Regions from separate parts of the Anoxybacillus sp. LAT27 genome, predicted to be linked through region 1. Evidence: a T-box and tRNA genes for the amino acid it is inferred to sense, from the RefSeq annotation. Region 1 holds a T-box; the other holds one or more tRNA genes.
The links. The T-box of region 1 lies ahead of serS (serine--tRNA ligase). A T-box ahead of a tRNA ligase gene usually reads a tRNA of that ligase, here a tRNA-Ser.
Positions count from the first base shown of each region.

Region 2: it has a tRNA-Ser gene. The T-box ahead of serS (serine--tRNA ligase) is inferred to sense a tRNA for this amino acid. The anticodon was not compared.

Region 1 covers NZ_JAIWYK010000008.1:131-10,989, forward strand. The annotation lists partial or broken rRNA gene LD028_RS00875 (23S ribosomal RNA) at 1-56, shown strand, start outside; rRNA gene rrf (5S ribosomal RNA) at 368-484, shown strand; gene LD028_RS00885 (YaaC family protein) at 505-1,206, opposite strand; gene guaB (IMP dehydrogenase) at 1,323-2,789, shown strand; gene LD028_RS00895 (D-alanyl-D-alanine carboxypeptidase family protein) at 2,931-4,217, shown strand; gene pdxS (pyridoxal 5'-phosphate synthase lyase subunit PdxS) at 4,430-5,314, shown strand; gene pdxT (pyridoxal 5'-phosphate synthase glutaminase subunit PdxT) at 5,333-5,911, shown strand; T-box leader at 5,968-6,183, shown strand; gene serS (serine--tRNA ligase) at 6,238-7,512, shown strand; tRNA gene LD028_RS00915 (tRNA-Ser) at 7,591-7,683, shown strand; gene LD028_RS00920 (deoxynucleoside kinase) at 7,812-8,480, opposite strand; gene LD028_RS00925 (deoxynucleoside kinase) at 8,477-9,115, opposite strand; gene tadA (tRNA adenosine(34) deaminase TadA) at 9,251-9,739, shown strand; RNA gene ffs (signal recognition particle sRNA large type) at 9,813-10,077, shown strand; gene dnaX (DNA polymerase III subunit gamma/tau) at 10,186-10,859, shown strand, end outside.
Region 2 covers NZ_JAIWYK010000022.1:1,007-11,865, forward strand. The annotation lists gene LD028_RS01735 (U32 family peptidase) at 1-1,710, shown strand, start outside; gene LD028_RS01740 (thioredoxin family protein) at 1,793-2,353, shown strand; gene LD028_RS01745 (cold-shock protein) at 2,543-2,743, shown strand; gene glnA (type I glutamate--ammonia ligase) at 3,022-4,380, shown strand; gene LD028_RS01755 (SGNH/GDSL hydrolase family protein) at 4,480-5,271, shown strand; gene LD028_RS01760 (ABC transporter ATP-binding protein) at 5,271-6,182, shown strand; gene LD028_RS01765 (ABC transporter permease) at 6,175-7,155, shown strand; gene LD028_RS01770 (NUDIX hydrolase) at 7,155-7,787, shown strand; gene LD028_RS01775 (MBL fold metallo-hydrolase) at 7,790-8,752, shown strand; tRNA gene LD028_RS01780 (tRNA-Ser) at 8,799-8,891, shown strand; gene LD028_RS01785 (ribonuclease H1 domain-containing protein) at 8,966-9,562, shown strand; gene LD028_RS01790 (CobW family GTP-binding protein) at 9,576-10,496, opposite strand.

The DNA of each region.
Region 1 (10,859 bases):
GGAAGCGTGGCGACACGTGCAGCTGACGGATACTAATCGATCGAGGACTTAACTAAACACATAAAGAAAAGCGGAGGCGACTGTCCAGCCACGAAGAACGCGAAAGGCCTGCGAGGAGGCTGTTGCCGCCACAGCAGGACTGAAGCGGTTCGAGGGGCTAGGAGCCGCAGCTAGACATCACGAAAAGCGGAGAACGGTCCTTGGCGAAGCCAAGGAAACGTCCGACGGAGCCGAGAGCTTTTGACGAAGACGTGCGTGCACGTCGAACGGAAAAAGCGAAAGGCGTAGGAGGATGTTAGTTGGAAGCTAGACATACGAAAAGCGAAGGCGACTGTTCTGTTATCTAGTTTTGAAGGAATACATATTGCTCGGTGACGATGGCGGAGAGGTCACACCCGTTCCCATCCCGAACACGGAAGTTAAGCTCTCCAGCGCCGATGGTAGTTGGCGGGACACCGCCTGCGAGAGTAGGACGTTGCCGGGCAAGAAAAAGACCAAGACGAGTTAGTCTTGGTCTTTTTTATTATGTAATAAATAGTCATACAAATATTTCGGTACTTTTCTTTCAGTTACGTCTAAAAACTGTACGATAAACGGATATGCGTCATTGGAATAACTGTGGAGAAGATCGTACCACCATTCTGTTTCATAACGGCAAATCATACTCAAATTGTATAATAATAAATAGTGAGCGATGATTTCATGAATACGCTTGTTTTGTTCATTTGCTTGTTTAAAATATAAATCAAATAAAGGAGCTAGCTCCTCTATCTGCTCTAACAACTGTTTCATGCAAAATTTTTCCCCATATGCATGTTTCACATGAAACATTTTTTCGGAAAAATAAGTAAACAAACCATGTTTTTGAATTTTTACTTCGTCTTTAAAAAAATCGTAGTTTTGTTTTTTTCTTTTTCTTGTTGATACTCCGTGTGCCAAAACGGTAGAGGATTCTGGATAGTCAGCATGAATAGTTAATAAACACGCTTTAAGAAGTTGCACATTTCCATAAAATAATAAAACAGGTTTGATCGCCAATGGTGCTTGGCGAGCTGTGTCATAAAATTTTTTTCCATGTTGTAAGTAGTACATAAATGGATAACAGTTATCATAGCTTTTCTTTTCTGCATCTTCTCTCCCTTCTTGTTTGTAGCGTTCAAGTAAAAATTGATGTACAAAATTTGATGAGTAAAATACTTCCCACATCGTTTGCTCTCCTTATTTAATTGATCGAATTATCTAACATTTTTATGTTTTCTTGACAGAAAAAAGCGAAGTTGATACTCTACTAATTAATATTTCCAAAGTGAGGGGGAAAAACAATGTGGGAAACAAAATTTGCGAAAGAAGGATTGACGTTTGATGATGTTCTTTTAATTCCCGCGAAGTCAGAAGTGTTGCCGCGTGATGTCGATCTAACGGTTGAGCTAAGTAAAACATTGAAATTGAACATCCCAATTATTAGCGCAGGAATGGATACAGTAACAGAGGCAGAAATGGCGATTGCGATGGCGCGTCAAGGTGGATTAGGAATTATTCATAAAAACATGTCAATTGAGCAACAGGCGGAACAAGTCGATAAAGTAAAGCGTTCAGAAAGCGGGGTAATTACCGATCCGTTCTTTTTGACCCCTGAACATCAAGTGTATGATGCGGAACATTTAATGAGTAAATATCGCATTTCAGGTGTCCCAATTGTTAATAACGCAGAAGAACAAAAACTTGTCGGGATTATTACAAATCGCGATTTACGCTTCATTCAAGATTATTCAATGAAAATTTCTGATGTGATGACAAAAGAAAACTTAATTACTGCTCCTGTTGGAACGACATTAGCAGAAGCTGAAAAAATTTTACAAAAGTACAAAATTGAAAAACTCCCTCTCGTTGACGATCAAGGTGTGTTAAAAGGACTTATCACTATTAAAGATATTGAAAAGGTGATTGAATTTCCAAACGCAGCAAAAGACGCGAAAGGACGTCTTCTTGTCGGGGCGGCTGTTGGGGTGACATCAGATACGATGTTGCGCGTGAAAAAGCTTGTGGAGGCAAACGTTGACGTCATTGTAGTTGATACAGCCCACGGTCATTCTAAAGGAGTGCTTGAAACGGTACGGAAAATTCGCGACACTTACCCGACATTGAACATTATCGCTGGAAATGTCGCGACAGCAGAGGCGACAAGAGATCTAATTGAAGCAGGAGCAAATATCATTAAAGTCGGTATCGGTCCAGGATCAATTTGTACGACACGGGTTGTCGCAGGTGTCGGTGTTCCTCAAATTACAGCCATTTATGACTGTGCAACAGAAGCAAGGAAATATGGTGTTTCGATTATTGCTGATGGGGGAATTAAATATTCTGGTGATATTGTAAAGGCTTTAGCAGCTGGTGGACATGCGGTTATGCTCGGAAGCTTGCTCGCAGGTGTATCTGAAAGTCCGGGGGAAACAGAAATTTATCAAGGCAGACGATTTAAAGTATATCGCGGTATGGGATCAGTTGGAGCGATGGAAAAGGGAAGTAAAGACCGTTATTTCCAAGAAGATAATAAAAAATTTGTTCCGGAAGGCATTGAAGGAAGAGTACCTTATAAAGGGCCGCTTGCTGATACCATTTATCAACTTGTCGGTGGATTGCGAGCAGGAATGGGCTATTGCGGAACGAGAAATTTAGAAGAATTGCGAGAAAAAACGCAATTTGTGCGCATGACTGGAGCAGGACTAAGAGAAAGTCATCCACATGACGTCCAAATTACGAAAGAAGCGCCAAACTATTCACTTATGTAGTAAATACATAGGCAGAGGTGGAAGATTCCTCTGTCTATTTTTTTTTACAAGAGTATGTTAAAATAACGGTTATGTAAAACAGAGTTGGAGGGTTTGAGCGTGAAAACATCGTACAAGAGCTTCATCATTTCCATTGTAGCAATGTTCTTATTTATGGCGACGTTACCGCAAAATATAAAAGCGGAAGAAGACGTGCTCAATATTGAAGCAGATGCCGCTATTCTCGTTGAAGCGGAAACAGGAAAAATTTTATACCAAAAAAATATTGATGCCGTTTTAGGGATTGCTAGTATGACAAAAATGATGACGGAGTATTTGTTGCTAGAGGCCATTCATGAAGGACGCGTGAAATGGGATCAAGAATATGCAGTAAGTGAGTATGTATATCAAATTTCTCAAAAGCGCGATTTATCGAATGTTCCGTTAAGAAAAGATGGAAAATATACAGTACGTGAATTATACGAAGCAATGGCGATTTACTCAGCGAATGGGGCAACAGTTGCAATCGCAGAAATTGTTGGTGGTTCGGAAGCAAATTTTGTGAAGATGATGAATGAAAAAGCGCAAGAGCTAGGATTAAAAGATTACAAGTTTGTTAATGCAACCGGACTCAATAACAAAGATTTGGGAGGAATGCACCCTGCAGGTAGTGGAGATAATGAAGAGAACGTCATGTCTGCCCGTGCTGTAGCGACATTAGCATATCATTTATATCACGAGTTCCCGGAAATTTTAGAAACGGCAAGTATTCCCCGAAAGTATTTCCGAGAAGGAACAGATGACCAAATTAAAATGGATAACTGGAACTGGATGCTTCCGGGACTTATCGCAGCATATGAAGGTGTAGATGGTATAAAAACGGGATATACAGAGTTTGCAGGGTATTGCTTTACAGGTACAGCAGAGCGGAATGGTATGCGCTTTATTACCGTTGTGATGAATGCAAAAACGAATGGTAAGGGTACACATTTATCACGTTTTGAACAGACGAGAAAAATGTTAGACTATGCGTTTAGCAACTATACTGTGCAAAAGTTGTATCCAAAAGGCTATACGACGAAAAAACATAAAACAGTCACCGTAAAAAAAGGGAAAGAAAAAGAAGTTGCGATCGCGACAAAACAACCACTATCGCTTGTTATTAAACGCGGGGAAGAGAAAAAATATAAACCTGTTGTTGTTATTGAAAAAGAAACGTTAACAGCCCCTGTGAAAAAAGGTCAAAAAGTAGGATATATGTACGTGGAATATGCAGGGACAGACTACGGCTATTTAACGAAAGAAGGGGAAAAAGCAGCACAAGTTGACATCGTAACAAAGCGAGCTGTAGAGAAAGCAAATGGCTTTATTTTAGCGTTGCGCGCCATTGGTGAACTGTTTAGCGATATTTGGAGTGGTGCTTCAAATGCAATCAAAGGGTTATTTTAAAGCTCTCTTTTTAGAGGGCTTTAAAATTTTTATTGTGATTTTTTTAAAAATTGAGTTAAAATAAAAAAATGTAGCTAGTGTTTCTACACTTTTACCTAGTAAAAACGTATGCTAGAATATGGATAGTGTACTGAAGCGATGAATAGTTGTCGTTAAACTTATTTTTCAGTACAATATCACAATAACGATATACATAATGGGAGGAATGAACGGTGGCGGTTACAGGTACAGAACGTGTAAAACGCGGAATGGCGGAAATGCAAAAAGGTGGCGTCATTATGGACGTCGTGAACGCAGAACAAGCGAAAATCGCAGAAGCAGCAGGTGCAGTTGCCGTGATGGCTCTTGAGCGCGTTCCAGCTGATATTCGCGCAGCTGGTGGTGTTGCCCGCATGGCTGATCCGACAGTTATTGAAGAAGTGATGAAAGCAGTATCTATTCCGGTAATGGCGAAGGCGCGTATCGGTCACTATGTGGAAGCGCGCGTATTAGAGGCGCTCGGTGTAGACTATATTGATGAGAGTGAAGTATTAACGCCAGCAGACGAAGAATTTCATATTGATAAACGTCAATTTACTGTGCCGTTTGTATGTGGCTGCCGTGATTTAGGTGAAGCAGCTCGTCGTATCGCTGAAGGCGCATCGATGCTTCGTACAAAAGGTGAACCGGGCACAGGAAATATTGTTGAAGCTGTTCGCCATATGCGTAAAGTAAACGCGCAAGTGCGTAAAGTCGTCAGCATGAGCGAAGACGAATTAATGACGGAAGCGAAAAATTTAGGTGCACCGTTTGAAGTGCTGTTAGAAATTAAACGTCTTGGTCGTCTTCCTGTTGTCAATTTTGCAGCAGGTGGTGTTGCGACACCAGCGGATGCAGCATTAATGATGCATTTAGGTGCTGATGGTGTATTCGTCGGTTCTGGTATTTTCAAATCAGAAAACCCTGAAAAATATGCACGTGCTATCGTAGAGGCGACAACTCATTATGAAGATTACGAATTAATTGCCCACTTATCAAAAGGATTAGGTGGAGCGATGAAAGGGATTGATATTTCTTCGTTGCTTCCTGAACAACGAATGCAAGAACGCGGATGGTAATGTAAAGGAGCAATGAATATGGTGAAAATAGGAGTATTAGGATTGCAAGGGGCCGTACGTGAACATGTACGGTCAATTGAAGCGTGTGGTGCAGAAGCGGTAGTGATTAAAAAGGTCGAGCAATTGACACAGATTGATGGCCTCATTATTCCAGGCGGGGAAAGTACGACGATGCGTCGTTTGATGGATAAATACGGCTTTATTGAACCGCTGAAGCAATTTGCAGGCGAAGGGAAGCCGATGTTTGGAACGTGCGCAGGCTTAATCATTTTAGCGAAAAAAATTGTTGGTTACGATGAGCCGCATCTCGGTTTAATGGATATTACGGTTGAACGCAACTCATTTGGTCGTCAACGTGAAAGTTTTGAAGCATCTTTAGCAATTAAAGGTGTCGCTGATGACTTTATTGGTGTATTTATTCGAGCTCCGCACATTGTATCTGTAGGAGCCGATGTTGATGTGCTTGCGACATATGAGGATCGCATTGTCGCGGCAAGACAAGGACAATTTTTAGGATGTTCGTTTCACCCAGAATTAACAGACGACCATCGTATGACGCAATACTTTATCGATATGGTGAAAGAGAAAAAAGAATAAACGGGTTGCATTTTGTTTAAACTTATAGTACATTATTTCCAAGAAAATGATACGAAGAAAAAGCGATGACAGGAACTAGTAGCAAGCCCTCTTCCTTTCAGAGAGCCGATGGTCGGTGCAAATCGGCAGGAATGACTTGTGAATCCATCCTGGAGCGAAATGCTGAACGCGTTAAGTCAGTAGGCATTTCCGGTGAGAACCGTTATATCTCTCGAGTGGGAGACGTATGTCTTCAACTAGGGTGGCAACGCGGGAGCACTCTCGTCCCTTTCTTTCGGGACGGGAGTTTTTTATTTCATTAATCAAAATAAAAAGGAGGCATGTTGATGTTAGACTTAAAATTTTTACGTACTAATTTTGAAGAAGTAAAACAAAAGCTTCAACATCGTGGTGAGGATTTAGCGGATTTCGAACGATTTGAGCAACTCGATCGTCGTCGTCGAGAACTCATTGCACAGGCGGAGGAATTAAAAAATAAGCGAAACGATGTGTCGCAACAAATTGCTTTACTAAAGCGTGAAAAAAAAGATGCGGATCATCTCATTGCTGAAATGCGCCAAGTTGGTGATCGGATTAAAGTACTTGATGATGAATTGCGCGAAGTAGAACAACAGCTTGAAACATTGCTTTTATCCATTCCAAACATTCCACATGAATCTGTTCCAATTGGTGAATCAGAAGACGATAATGTAGAAATTCGTAAATGGGGTGAACCGCGTTCATTTTCCTTTGAACCGAAACCACATTGGGAAATTGCTGATCAACTTGGGATTTTAGATTTTGAAAGAGCAGCAAAGGTGACAGGAAGCCGATTTGTATTTTATAAAGGACTTGGGGCACGTTTAGAACGTGCATTGATTAACTTTATGTTAGACATACATGTTGAACAACACGGATATGAAGAAGTTCTTCCGCCATACATCGTTAATCGAGCAAGCATGACGGGAACGGGGCAGCTTCCGAAGTTTGAAGAAGATGCATTTCGTATCGAAAGCGAAGATTACTTTTTAATTCCAACAGCTGAAGTTCCTGTAACAAACTTACATCGTGATGAAATTTTATCAGCAGATGATTTACCAATTAAATACGCTGCTTATAGCGCATGTTTCCGTTCGGAAGCTGGTTCGGCAGGAAGAGATACGCGTGGATTAATTCGTCAACATCAGTTCAATAAAGTAGAACTTGTTAAATTTGTCAAACCAGAAGATTCTTACGAAGAGCTCGAAAAGCTAACAAATGATGCAGAGCGTATTTTACAACTACTAGGTTTGCCGTATCGTGTGATGAGCATGTGTACAGCTGATTTAGGTTTTACTGCTGCAAAAAAATATGACATTGAAGTATGGTTACCAAGCTATGGAACGTACCGAGAGATTTCTTCTTGTAGCAATTTTGAAGCGTTTCAAGCTCGTCGTGCAAATATTCGTTTCCGACGTGATCCAAAGGCAAAACCAGAACATGTGCATACGTTAAATGGGTCTGGTCTAGCTATTGGACGAACAGTGGCAGCGATTTTGGAGAATTACCAACAAGAAGATGGAACAGTTGTCATTCCAGAAGTACTTCGACCATATATGGGGGGAAAAGAAGTGATTTCATAAGGGGAGAACTTGCTCCCCTTTTTTATAAAAAATATTGACATACGATGATCATTATGATAAATTAATACATGTCGATACGGAGGAGTACCCAAGTCTGGCTGAAGGGGTCGGTCTTGAAAACCGAGAGGCGTCGAAAGGCGCGCGGGGGTTCGAATCCCTCCTCCTCCGCCATCATTTAGATGTTTGCAAACCACAGCGCATAAAATGGAGATTGTTTATTGAAATAATTCGTTACGATATGTAACGAATTTTTGTTTTATATAAGAATAAAAAGTAAAGGATGCCTGAACTAGGCATCCTTATTTTTTTAACGTGCGATATTGTTCAATCATATATCCAATTTTTGCGACAATCGGTTCGATTGATTGAGCATCACGAATAATATCATATTCATTGATGTTAATACGCAAAACAGGACAAGCATTAAAGCTATTAATCCATCTCTCATATCTTTCATACATTTCTTTCCAATATTCGATTGGCGTCTGCTGCTCCATTGGACGACCGCGCTCACGAATACGTTTAATAATTTCCTCAAAACTTCCTTCTAAATAAATAAGTAAATCAGGATGAGGAAAATATGGTGTCATAACCATCGCTTCAAATAAACTTGTATACGTTTCATAGTCGACTTTCGACATCGTACCTTTTTCATAATGCATTTTTGCAAAAATACCTGTATCTTCATAAATGGAGCGATCTTGGACAAATCCTCCTCCGTATTCAAAAATACGTTTTTGTTCTTTGAATCGTTCAGCGAGAAAGTAAATTTGAAGGTGAAAGCTCCAACGTTTAAAGTCGGCATAAAATTTATCTAAATAAGGATTTGTATCTACTTTTTCAAAAGAAGTGCGAAATTGAAGCGCATCAGCTAACGCTTTTGTCATCGTTGATTTTCCTACACCGACCGTTCCAGCAATGGTAATGACAGCATCGCTCGGAATATGATATTTTTCTCGTAAGTTCATTGTTCTAAGCTCCTTTTAAGAACAGATTGCAGTTCATTTAAAATATAAAATCGATCTTTGTCATGATGAACGAAGTCAAGTTCATCTCCGTTAAATCGCAATACAGGAATGTGGGGGTGGGTTTGTTCAAATTGTTCTATTGCTTGTTCATAAGCATGAGATAGTTGTTGTAAATAGTTCGGATCAATGTTTTTTTCAAATTCGCGACCCCGCATAGCAATACGCTCTAACAACGTGTGTAATGAAGCGTGCAAATAAATGACGACATTTGGTTTTGGCATGTCGTTTGTTAAAATGTCATAAATTCGTACATACTTTTCGTACTGCTTTCCTTTTAACGTTTGCTTAGCAAAGATTAAGTTTTTGAAAATATGGTAGTCAGCTACAACCGGTTTCCCATTGTTTAAAAAATTTTTTTCGACATCTTCTAGCTGTTTATAGCGATTACATAGAAAAAACATCTCCGTTTGGAAACTCCATTCTTCGATGTTTTCATAAAATTTACCTAAAAAAGGATTTTCATCAACAATTTCTTTTAATAGCTCATATTGAAAATGGGTTGAGATGACCTTAGCTAATGATGTTTTTCCAACACCAATTGGGCCTTCCACAGTAATAAAGGGCACGCGGGACATTGTGTAACCTCCTTCAGGTGAAACCGTCTGTGTAGACAGACAAAATTTATTTTAACATAAAATGATTAGTCTGTATGTTGCTTTTTTGTTTTGATATACTTTATAGATGATAAAAAGGTACGGGAGTTTCAAAAGATGAAAAATGATGAGTATTACATGCATTTAGCGATCGAAGAAGCAAAGAAAGCAGAAAAAATAGGAGAAGTGCCTATCGGTGCTGTTATTGTATATAACGACCAAGTGATTGCGCGAGCCCATAATTTGCGCGAACGGGATCAGCGGTCGATTGCTCATGCGGAGCTTTTAGCTATTGATGAAGCATGTAAAAAACTAGGAACGTGGCGACTAGAACAAGCAACGTTGTATGTGACGTTAGAACCTTGTGCCATGTGCGCTGGGGCAATTGTTCTGTCTCGGATCAAACGCGTTGTGTTTGGGGCAAGCGATCCGAAAGGGGGATGTGCAGGGACATTAATGAATTTATTACAAGAACCGAGATTTAATCACCAATCGGAAGTTGTTAGTGGGGTATTAGCTGACCAATGTGGCTATATGCTAAGTGAATTTTTTCGACAGTTGCGTCAACGAAAAAAAGAAGAAAAAAGCAGTATTAATTCCAATTAAATTCCATTGTGTAGTCGTTGCAATTTTGATGAAAAAGAGATATACTTATACTTGCGTTAGAGATAACGCATTGCCGTGCTAAGCGGGGAGGTAGCGGTGCCCTGTACTCGCAATCCGCTCTAGCGAGGCTGAATTCCTTCTTTAGGCTAGTTTGCTGTAGAGTCTGCCTAGAGTAAGTGGTGTTGACGTTTGGGTCCTGCGCAATGGGAATCCGTGAACCCTGTCAGGTCCGGAAGGAAGCAGCAGTAAGCGGACAATCCCATGTGCCGCAGGGGTGCCTGAACCGAGCTAACTACTCTAGTAACGTTTATGGCAGCTAGTCGACAGAAGGTGCACGGCAATTTACATAGATAGGACACAGGCACTTGCTCAAATGGCAAGTGCTTTTTTCATGCGTTTTTTAATGATATAATGATTAGGATACAAGCAAAGAGGAGGGCAGTTTCGTGAGTTATAGAGCTTTATATCGTGTTTTTCGGCCACAAAGCTTTAAAGATGTTGTCGGTCAAGAACACGTCACAAAAACGTTGCAAAATGCCCTGCTTCAACAAAAGATTTCACATGCATATTTATTTTCTGGTCCACGTGGGACAGGAAAAACAAGTATAGCTAAAATTTTCGCTAAAGCGGTAAACTGCGAGCATCGTCCAACAGCAGAGCCATGCAACGAATGTCCGACTTGTTTAGGCATTATGAACGGTTCGATTTCAGATGTGTTAGAGATTGACGCAGCATCAAATAACGGAGTAGATGAAATTCGTGATATTCGCGATAAGGTGAAATTTGCCCCAACCTCAGCACCTTATAAAGTGTATATTATCGATGAAGTGCATATGTTGTCCATTGGGGCGTTTAATGCGTTATTAAAGACATTGGAGGAACCACCGAAACATGTCATTTTTATTTTAGCGACAACAGAGCCTCACAAAATTCCGTTAACGATCGTTTCTCGATGTCAGCGGTTTGATTTTCGGCGCATTGAGCTCAAATCCATCGTTTCACGTTTAAAAACGGTTGTTGCTGAAGAAGGGATAGATGTAGAGGAAGAAGCATTGTTTGCGATTGCGCGTGCTGCTGATGGTGGAATGCGTGATGCGTTAAGCTTGCTTGATCAAGCCAT
Region 2 (10,859 bases), on a different contig from region 1:
GCGAATGTTGTCAGCAAATACCGAAAAGCTATTGATGAATATTTAGCAGGACGCCATTATACTCCTTCACCTGAGGAAATACGTGAACTACAACAAAGCTTTAGTCGAGGATTTACACATGGCTTTTTAAAAGGAACGAATAACAAACAGCTTGTTGACGGAACATTCCCGAAAAGCCGTGGTGTATTTCTTGGAACGGTCAAAAAAGTATTAAAAGACGGGGTTTTATGCGAACTACAAGCCCCGTTAAAACGTGGGGATGGCATCGTATTTGATGCAGGCCGCCCAGAGGAAAAAGAAGAAGGCGGACGCGTGTATGACTTACGAAAAAACGGAAAAAAAATCGAAGGAGAAGTCGAAAAAGGGCTTGTTGAAATCATCCCAGGTCGACATGACGTCAATTTAACACGCGTACATGTCGGAGACCGCATTTGGAAAACGAGCGACCAAGAGCTTGAACGTCGCTTGCGCAAAACATTCGAAACTGAACGACCATATCGCCTGTTCCCACTAACTGTACGCGTGTACGGCGAAGCAGGAAAACCGCTCATTTCAACATGGCGCGATGAAACGACAGGTAATGAAGTAACTGTTCAATCTGAGCAGTTGTTAGATGTGGCACAAAAGCGACCATTAACACTAGATTTTATAAAAGAACAGTTCGGCAGATTAGGCGGAACGATTTTTGAATTACAAGACGTTTATATGCATACGACAGACAATGTTATTCTTCCAGTTAAAGAATTAAACCGAATAAGAAGACAAGCCGTTGAACAGCTTATTGAAAAACGGCAACGTCCGCGGCTATACATCAAGCAAGCCGTTGATTTAACATCTTCTTATCGACAAAAACAACGAGCAGAAAACCCTTCTTTAATGGCGCTCTGTCGTACGCTTGAACAAGTCGAAGCAGCATGTGATACAGATGTAGACATGGTGTATGCGGATTTCGAATTTACAACCGATTATCCAAAAGCTGTACAGATTGCACGAGCCATGAATAAACCGATCGCTTTAGCTACTCCACGCATTCATATGCCGGGGGAAAATGGGATTTTGAGAGGAATTTTAAAAGCTGAACCAGATGCCATTTTAGTGCGTAGTTTAGGAGCGGTACAATATTATACGAGTCAATTAGTTGAACAAGCGTTAATTGGTGATTTTTCACTTAATATTTCAAATCATCTGGCTGCACAATTGTTTTTATCTCGGGGATTTGATCGCATTACCCCTTCCTACGATTTAAATATTCAACAAATGATCGATTTACTTGAGGCAGCACCAACCGAACATATTGAAATTGTTATTCATCAACATTTACCGATGTTTCATACTGAACATTGTGTATACTGTACATTTTTAAGTGAAGGAACCGATTTTACAAACTGTGGACGACCATGTGAAAAGCATCGTGTCTCCTTGCGAGATCGTATCGGTATGCTTCATCCAGTTCGTGTCGATATCGGCTGCCGAAATACAGTGTACAACGCCATTGAACAATCTGGGGCAGAGTATATTCCACACTTTTTATCCCTCGGTGTTCGTTCGTATCGTGTCGAGTTTTTGGAAGAGTCCTCGAAAAAAGTAGAAGAAGTCATCACATTATATCGCGAAGCGCTCGAAGGCAAACGGAGCGGTACAAGCGTATGGCGCACATTAAAAGCTATTAATCAACTCGGCGTTACACGAGGACAGCTAATCAAAAAATAAGCGGGCTCAAGCTCGCTTATTTTTTGTGATTTGTACATTTTGCTATAATAGTAAATGAACAAAAAAAGAAAGGGTGATTTGTATGCCAGCTGTTGAATCAAATATGTTTCCACTAGGAGAGAAAGCTCCGTCGTTTGAACTTGTCAACGTGATCAATGGACAAATCGTTCGGTTAGAAGACGTCAAATCGGATATTGCAACAGTAATCATGTTCATTTGCAATCATTGCCCATTTGTTAAACATGTTCAAGAGGAGCTTGTCCGTCTCGCCAACGATTATCAACCAAAAGGAATTTCATTTATTGCCATTAATTCAAATGATGTAGAAAAATATCCAGACGATTCTCCAGAAAAAATGAAAGAAGTCGCCGAACAACTCGGATATCCGTTTCCATATTTATTTGATGAAACACAAGAAGTCGCAAAAGCATATCAAGCTGCATGTACGCCGGATTTTTACATATTTGACGGTGAATTGAAATGCGTTTACCGCGGTCAACTCGATGATTCACGTCCAAATAATGGAATCCCAGTGACTGGATCTTCTATTCGTACCGCTTTAGATGCATTGCTTTTAGGGAAACCTGTTCCGAAAGAACAAAAGCCAAGCATCGGTTGTAGCATCAAATGGAAAGAAAAATAAAAAAACATTTGACATTTTCTTTTTAAGCCTATATACTTAAGAAGTACCATTTCGTTCGTTATATCAATGATCGTTATAAGCTGCACCTTTGTCGGGTTCATCTTATAAGGACTTGACAGAAGTGCAGCTTTTGTTTTATGAGTAATGAAACGGTGGTCAATTTTTAAAATTGTTTTGGAGGAATTTCACATGAACACAGGTAAAGTAAAATGGTTTAATGCAGAGAAAGGTTTTGGATTCATTGAGACGGACGGAGGTACAGACGTATTCGTTCACTTCACAGCGATCCAAGGTACTGGATTCAAAACGTTGGAAGAAGGCGAAAAAGTAACATTTGACATCGTGAATGGTAACCGTGGGCCGCAAGCGGCAAACGTCCAAAAAGCATAAATAGTCAAACGTACGGGGTCTCGCTTTTCGCGAGATCCCATTTTTAGTTTTTATATGTAACAAAACAAATTCTCACTGGCGCAGCTTCGGAGCTGCAAGGACGGAAGAGAGGTAGGGTTTCCGTCGTTTTTGTTTATTCGGACACGCTCATAGGAAGCGTGTCCTTTTTTAAATAAAAATACAGAAAATTTGATAAAAAACTATTGAAAAAAGAACAATGATTCCATATAATAAACTCATGTTATAAAACTATACATAAGAATGTGAGGTAATGTAACATGAATGAATTGCTTGTTTCTGAACAAACAAACACTTCGACACTTGAACAAATTAAAGAAATCATCAAACAAAAACACGTTGAATTGCTGCATTTACAATTTGTTGATATTGAAGGAGTTTTAAAGCACGTCACGGTTACAACGGAACAACTAGATGATGTAGTAGAAGGGAAAATTATGTTTGATGGATCTTCGATTAAAGGTTTTTCACCAATTAATCGATCAGACTTATATTTACTTCCTGACTTACAAACGTTCGCAGTATTGCCGTGGACTGTAGAAGATGGATACGCAGAAGCCCGTTTTCTTTGTTCTGTTGTCAATCCGGACGGAACATTATTCGAAGGAGACCCGCGCAACGTATTGAAAAAAACGGTGGAACGCGCAAAGCAAAAAGGATACACGATCTCCGTTGGTCCTGAGTTAGAGTTCTTCTTATTTGAAACGGATGAAAACGGAAACCCAACAAAACCACAAGATAGCGGTGGCTATTTTGAGCCATCTCCAAAAGATCTTGGAGAACGCGTTCGCTTAGATATTTATCGTGCGTTAAAAGCAATGGGATTTACAATCGAGGCCTCACACCATGAAGTTGCTGAGGGTCAACATGAAATTAATTTCAAATATGCCGATGCGTTAGGTGCTGCTGACAACGCCACAACATACAAATGGGTCGTAAAAACGATTGCTAAAAAATACGGATTGCACGCTACGTTCATGCCAAAACCAATTTTTGGTATTAACGGTTCAGGCATGCATGTAAATATGTCGCTGTTTAAGGGTGAAGAAAATGCTTTCTTTGATCCATCGGACGACAATCAATTATCTGAAACGGCATACCAATTCATTGCTGGTTTATTACACAATGTAAAAAGTTTCGCAGCTATTACGAATCCACTTGTAAATTCATATAAACGTCTCGTCCCAGGATATGAAGCGCCTTGTTATATTGCGTGGTCGGCATCGAACCGCTCCGCATTAATTCGCATCCCTGCAAAACGAGGATTGGCAACACGAGTTGAGCTTCGTTGTCCAGATCCATCTGCCAATCCGTATTTAGCATTTGCAGTTATTGCTGAGGCAGGGCTTGATGGAGTAGAAAAAGAGCTCACTTGCCCAGCACCAATCGACGAAGATATTTTCCATATGACGAATGAACGTCGTAAAGAGCTTCGTATTGAAAACCTTCCAGGTAGTTTAGGGAAAGCGATTGAAGAATTAGAAAACGGAACGATTGGCCGTCATACATTAGGAGATCATGTATTTAACGAATACGTAGCAATGAAAAAGAACGAATGGGATAGTTATCGAACAGCTGTTCATGCTTGGGAGATTGAACATTATCAAGCAAAATTTTAAAAGCGAGCGATTGTGCTCGCTTTTTTGCATGTTTTCATTATGCGTTTGAGCAACAAATGGTTTATGATGGTACATAGAAAACAACGAAAGGGTGATATTGTGTCTAAACGAATAATTACGATGATCGTATTGATTTGTACCGCAACAACACTATTATGGGCTATCGGTTTAATCGTCACTATTCAAGACCAATTTTTTTACGAAGCTTCCTCGATCAAACAACCAAAAACAACAACTTCAAACATACAGAAAAATAATGGACTTTCGATTGTCGCTCTTGGCGACTCATTAACGCGTGGAACAGGGGATGAAACAGGGAAAGGATACGTTGGATATGTTGTAGATGAACTAAAAAAACGGGCAAATCAACCCGTTCAATTCACCAATTTAGCCATTAAAGGACAACGATCTGCGCAATTGATTAGCCAACTGAAACAAAAAGAAGTGCAGCGGCAATTAAAAGAAGCGGACATTATTTTAATGACGATCGGAGGAAACGACTTGTTTCGCGGTGGCGAAGCATTGAGAGACTTATCCCATACTCAAATTGAAAAAGAAAAAAAGAAATTTGTCGAGCAGCTGCATACGATTTTCCGACTCATTCGTACAGCGAATAGCAACGCCCCAGTATTTTATGTCGCTTTGTATAATCCATTTAATGATTTAGATAACGGAAAAGAAACATCTGCCGTTGTACGTAGTTGGAATTATGCAGCATCTGAAGTAGCAGCCAACTATAAGTCAATCATTTGCGTTCCGACATATGATTTGTTTGAACTGCAAGTAAACGACTATTTATATACAGATAAATTTCATCCTAATAAGGAAGGGTATAAGCGAATTGGTGAACGTGTTGCTTCACTCATTACGTTAACGAAAGGAGAGAAATAATGGAAGAGACATTAGTTGTGCAAAACGTGCGAAAAACCATTGGAAAAAAAGAAATTATTAAAGGACTTTCGTTTTCGCTAAAAAAAGGGGAAGTGTTTGGTTTCTTAGGTCCAAATGGCGCAGGGAAGACGACAACGATTCGCATGCTTGTCGGATTGATTCGACCGACATCTGGAACGATTTCAATTTGTGGATATGATTTACAAAAACAATTTACAAAAGCAATTCAACACATTGGCTGTATTGTTGAAAACCCTGAACTTTATCCATATTTAAGCGGTTGGGAAAATCTTGAACACTTCGCACGAATGGTTCCGGGAATTACAGCTCATCGCATTCAAGAAGTGGTTGAACTCGTCGGTCTACAAAATCGGATTCATGATCTCGTGCGCACATATTCGCTCGGCATGCGTCAACGACTTGGCATTGCGCAAGCGTTGCTGGGGAAACCGAGGGTACTTATTTTAGATGAACCAACAAACGGTTTAGACCCTGTCGGCATTCGTGAAATGAGACAGTTTATTCGATCGCTTGCTGAAAAAGAACAGTTAAGTGTGCTCGTTTCATCACATTTATTGAGTGAAATACAACTCATGTGTGACCGTGTGGCGATTATGTCTAAAGGGCAGATTATTCGCATTGATACGGTTGAACATTTGCTACAAGAACAAGCTCGGACATATTGGAGTGTTGATCCGGTAGATAAAGCAAAACAAATACTACAAAATGAAACGACTGTGCTTGGTGAAAAAGATGGAGCGCTCGTGACAATGTATGAATCAAACGAAACGATTGCGCGTTGCAATGCTCGTTTAATTGAAGCAGGGATATATGTCAGTGGAATTGAACGAAAGCTTCCAACACTAGAAGACTTATTTATTGAATTAACGGGAGGGGAAACGATTGATTAATCTTGTATACAATGAAATGTTAAAAATTGTTCGTAAAAAACGACTGTTTATTATCGCAGCGATCGTTGCTGTTCTTGTTAGCTTATTTACATACGCGCAATTTAAACAAATCGAAACGATTCGAGAACGGATCGGAACGACAGATTGGCGTACACAGCTACAACAACAAATCATCGACACACAAAACCGATTAAATTCAACAGGAATTTCCGAGGAATGGAAAAAGTTTCTTAAAATCCGTTTACAGCAACAACAATATTATTTAGACAACGACATTAATCCAATGGCACCCGGTGCTCCAACATTTATGCGCATGTTTATCGAAAACTCCATCGAGTTATTTTTACCGCTCCTTGTTATGGTCATTGCAGCTGATCTCGTTTCGTCAGAAGCAAGCGGCGGAACAATCAAGCTGCTGTTGACACGTCCAGTGAAACGATGGAAAGTTTTAATGAGCAAATATATCGCGATGATGTTATCTACGTCGTTTATCGTATTTTCTGTCGCTCTATTATCATACGCTATCTCTGGCATTGTATTTGGATATGGTGGATGGAATTTGCCGCTTTTAACAGGATTTTTGATTCAAGGTGAAGAATTAAATACATCAGCTGTCCATCTGATCCCTCAATGGAAATACTTGCTTATCGAATTTGGTCTCGCTTTCTTTGTTTCGCTCGTTGTCGGCACATTAACATTCATGTTATCGGTATTACTACGTAGCACAGCTGCCGTGATGGGAATTATGCTTGCCGCTCTCATTTCAGGAGCGATTTTATCAAATATGGTGTCATCGTGGACGTCTGCGAAATATTTGTTTATGGTGAATTTACGACTCACAAGTTATGTTAGCGGCATGGCGCCACCCATTGATGGGATGACACTTTCTTTTTCGATGACTGTGCTAGCCACTTGGGCACTTGTCGCGCTGATCGTTTCTTTTTATGTATTTACGAAAAGGGATGTTTACTGATGAAGAAAGTGATTTATACTACAATGAATGAACTACAGCAGCGAACACCAGCAATCATGGATTTCAACTCATACGCGAAATATGCTGTACTTCTCCCGCTTATTTGTCAACATGATGACGTGTTTGTCTTATTTGAAGTACGCTCATTTCAGTTACGTCGCCAGCCCGGTGAAATTTGTTTCCCGGGTGGAAAAATGGATGCATGTGATCAAAATCCACAAGAAACAGCCATTCGGGAAACATGTGAAGAGTTGGGGATTGAAACAGAACATATTACACATGTCGTTCCACTTGATTATGTGCTTTCACCATTTGGGATGGTCATTTATCCGTTTGTTGCATTTGTGAATAACGCACACATGCAAATTAATAAAAAAGAAGTGGAAGATGTATTTACCGTCCCGTTATCTTTTTTTATTGAAACGAAGCCACAAATATATCGTGTTCAATTCGAACCAAAGCCTGAAGACGATTTTCCATTTGACGATATTCCTGGGGGAAGACAGTATAATTGGCGGCCAAGGCAAATTGAAGAACATTTTTATTACTACAAAGACAAAGTCATTTGGGGATTAACCGCAAAAATTGTTTATCATTTCGCTAGACTTATTGAACAGACGAGGGGAGAATAAGTATGGGACACCATGTTGATTTAGGATTTGGCATTTCGCTTATTGATTTATATGATCTACAAACTGCCCAACGAACAGGAGCGTATGTTTTTCGTGAAGAAGAAGTGACAATTATTGAAACAAGTGCAAGCCCGTCTATCCCACATTTACTTAAAGGACTAGAGGCACTCTCTATTGATTTACACGATGTAAAAAATATTATCGTTACACATATTCATTTAGATCATGCGGGTGGAGCAGGAGTGTTATTAAAACATTGTCCAAACGCTCGCGTATTTGTTCATCCGAAGGGAATGCGACATTTGGCCGATCCATCTCGTCTCATTGAAGGGGCAAAAGCCGTTTATGGTGAATCGTTTGATGCTTTATTTGACCCGATTGTTCCCATTCCTGAAGAGCGATTAATTGTAAAAGAAGATGGGGAAACGTTACAAATCGGAAAAAATCGTACATTAACGTTTCTTCATACACCAGGGCATGCGAATCACCATTTCTCTATTTATGACGAAAAAAGCAACGGTATTTTTACAGGTGATACGGCAGGTGTTTTTTATCCACAGTTACTTTCATATGACGTGGAGTTATATTTGCCATCTACATCACCAAATCAATTTGACCCAGAAGCGATGCAAGCTTTGATTAAAAGATTCATGTCGTTACATCCAGAGCGCATCTATTTTGGCCATTTTGGTATGTCAACCCATGTGCAGACGGTTTGGGATCAGCTACATTACTGGCTACCGATCTTCGTGCAAATAGGTCGCGATATCGTAAATAAGCAAAAAAATCAATCCTTTATAGAAAAAACGGAAGCTGTTTTCCAACTTTTATTCGACAACGTTCAAACATTTTTGCGCAAACAGCAAGTACCCGATAATGCAGATGTATATAAAGTGCTTCAACTTGATTTACAAGTATGTGCGATGGGGCTTGTTGACTATATTGAAAAACAAAAAAGTAATTGACGAAAAATCATGTTTTCGCTATAATTTCTTTGGCACCCCAACGTACGGAGGAGTACCCAAGTCCGGCTGAAGGGGTCGGTCTCGAAAACCGATAGGGGTGTCAAAGCCCGCGGGGGTTCGAATCCCCCCTCCTCCGCCATATCTCCTCTGTCATTCCTTCTTTTGTGACCTTCAACTTTGTTTCTTTATTCCAATTCGTGAGGATGTGACAAATTGAAAAAATATTATGTCGTTTGGCAAGGGGCGAAAACAGGCATTTTTTCTTCTTGGGACGAGTGTAAACCGCACGTCATTGGTATTCCTGGAGCAAAGTATCGCTCATTTCCATCAAGGAAAGAAGCAGAACAAGCATTTGCGTCTGGTCCGTTTGTAAACCGAACGAAAAAAAATACAGTGCTTGCAACGAACTATGTAGAGGAAAGTATTTGCGTAGATGCGGCATGTAGCGGAAATCCAGGATGGATGGAGTATCGAGGAGTGCATACAAAAACAGGAAAAGAGTTGTTTCATGTTGGACCGATGATCGGAACAAATAACATTGGGGAGTTTTTAGCCATTGTCCACGCGTTAGCATGGTTACAAAAACAAAACAAAAATTTGCCAATTTATTCTGATTCGGCAACAGCTATAAAATGGGTAAAAGGAAAAAAAGCGAATACAACACTCGTTCGCAACGCTGAAACAGAACGTGCCTGGCAACTTGTTGAACGTGCTGAAGCGTGGTTACGCACGCACCATTATACGAATGAAATTATGAAATGGGAAACCGAGCAATGGGGAGAAATTAAAGCGGACTTTGGACGAAAGTAAAAGGAGAGGGATATTAACCTTCTCCTTTTTGCATATTATCGAGTTGTTGTTTTAGTGTTTGTTTATCCAATTGTTCACCAATCACAACAAAATGTAGCGGAACATTCATTTCCTCTTTCATATAGAGCGGTGTACCGTATGCATACTGAAAAGAATAAACCCCACTTGTATGAGTAAAGCGTAAAAACCCTTTCATTCGGTAAATGGTATCAGGTAACTGCCGTACCCATTGTTCGAACACATCTAAATCAATTGGGTTTGTAAATGTATGTACGTATGTTTGAATGCGTAATCTTTCGATGTTCATTCGCTCATGCTCGTTTCTTACCCGCTTCGATAACAAATGAATATCTTCCATTCGTACGTTAGAAAATGTTGTAAAAATTGTACGTACTTCATTGTTAATCGTTTGCAACTCAAAGGACAATTTTGCTTGTTCTTCTGGGCGTAATTCATCTGTCTTATTGACAATTAATACATCCGCGTGACGAACTTGTTCTTTTAACAACATTTGCAAGGGAATGGAGAGTTGTTGACGATTCATCCAACGTGTTGCATCGATTGTCGTCATGATACCTCTCATTTGAAGACGATGAGCAAGTAATGGCGACACACACGCATCGAGCACTTCAACAGGATGCGCTACCCCTGTTGTTTCAATGTAAATGACATCTAATGAATGTTGCTGAAGCAACGAATAAAGCTCTACTTCAAATTGATCTTGAATGGTACAACATACACAGCCGCTTAATAATTCGCTTAGTACAGCATCTTCTGAAACAGCATGTGAGTCAATGGACACTTGGCCAATTTCATTCATCACAACAGCGACTTTCCGTCCATGTTCTTTTTCATGTTGCAGTAGCCGCTTTAATAATGTCGTTTTACCACTCCCAAGAAATCCGGATAAGATATATATGTCTGTATGTTTCATAAAGATCTCCTTTCTACATGTTCTTTTTTGATCATAGTCAAAAATAATAAATAGCACAAGAAAATATATCGTACATCGATGGACAATTTGCTTAAAAGACAAAAAATGATGCATCTGTCCTTGCATACCTTTTGTTTTCTTTCATATACATATCTTCGTGATCTGTTTGGAAAAATTTTTATTATATATTTACAAACTTATCTTATTGTGTATATAATTTACTACATCAATTGATTTTGGAAGGGAGGAAAGAGTTATGACAACAATGACAGAAGTACATGGCGCAATTGAACAAAGGTAACTATTCACCCCGATAGTAGTATGTAAAAAAGCGCAACACAAATAGGGCATCTCCGTGATAGA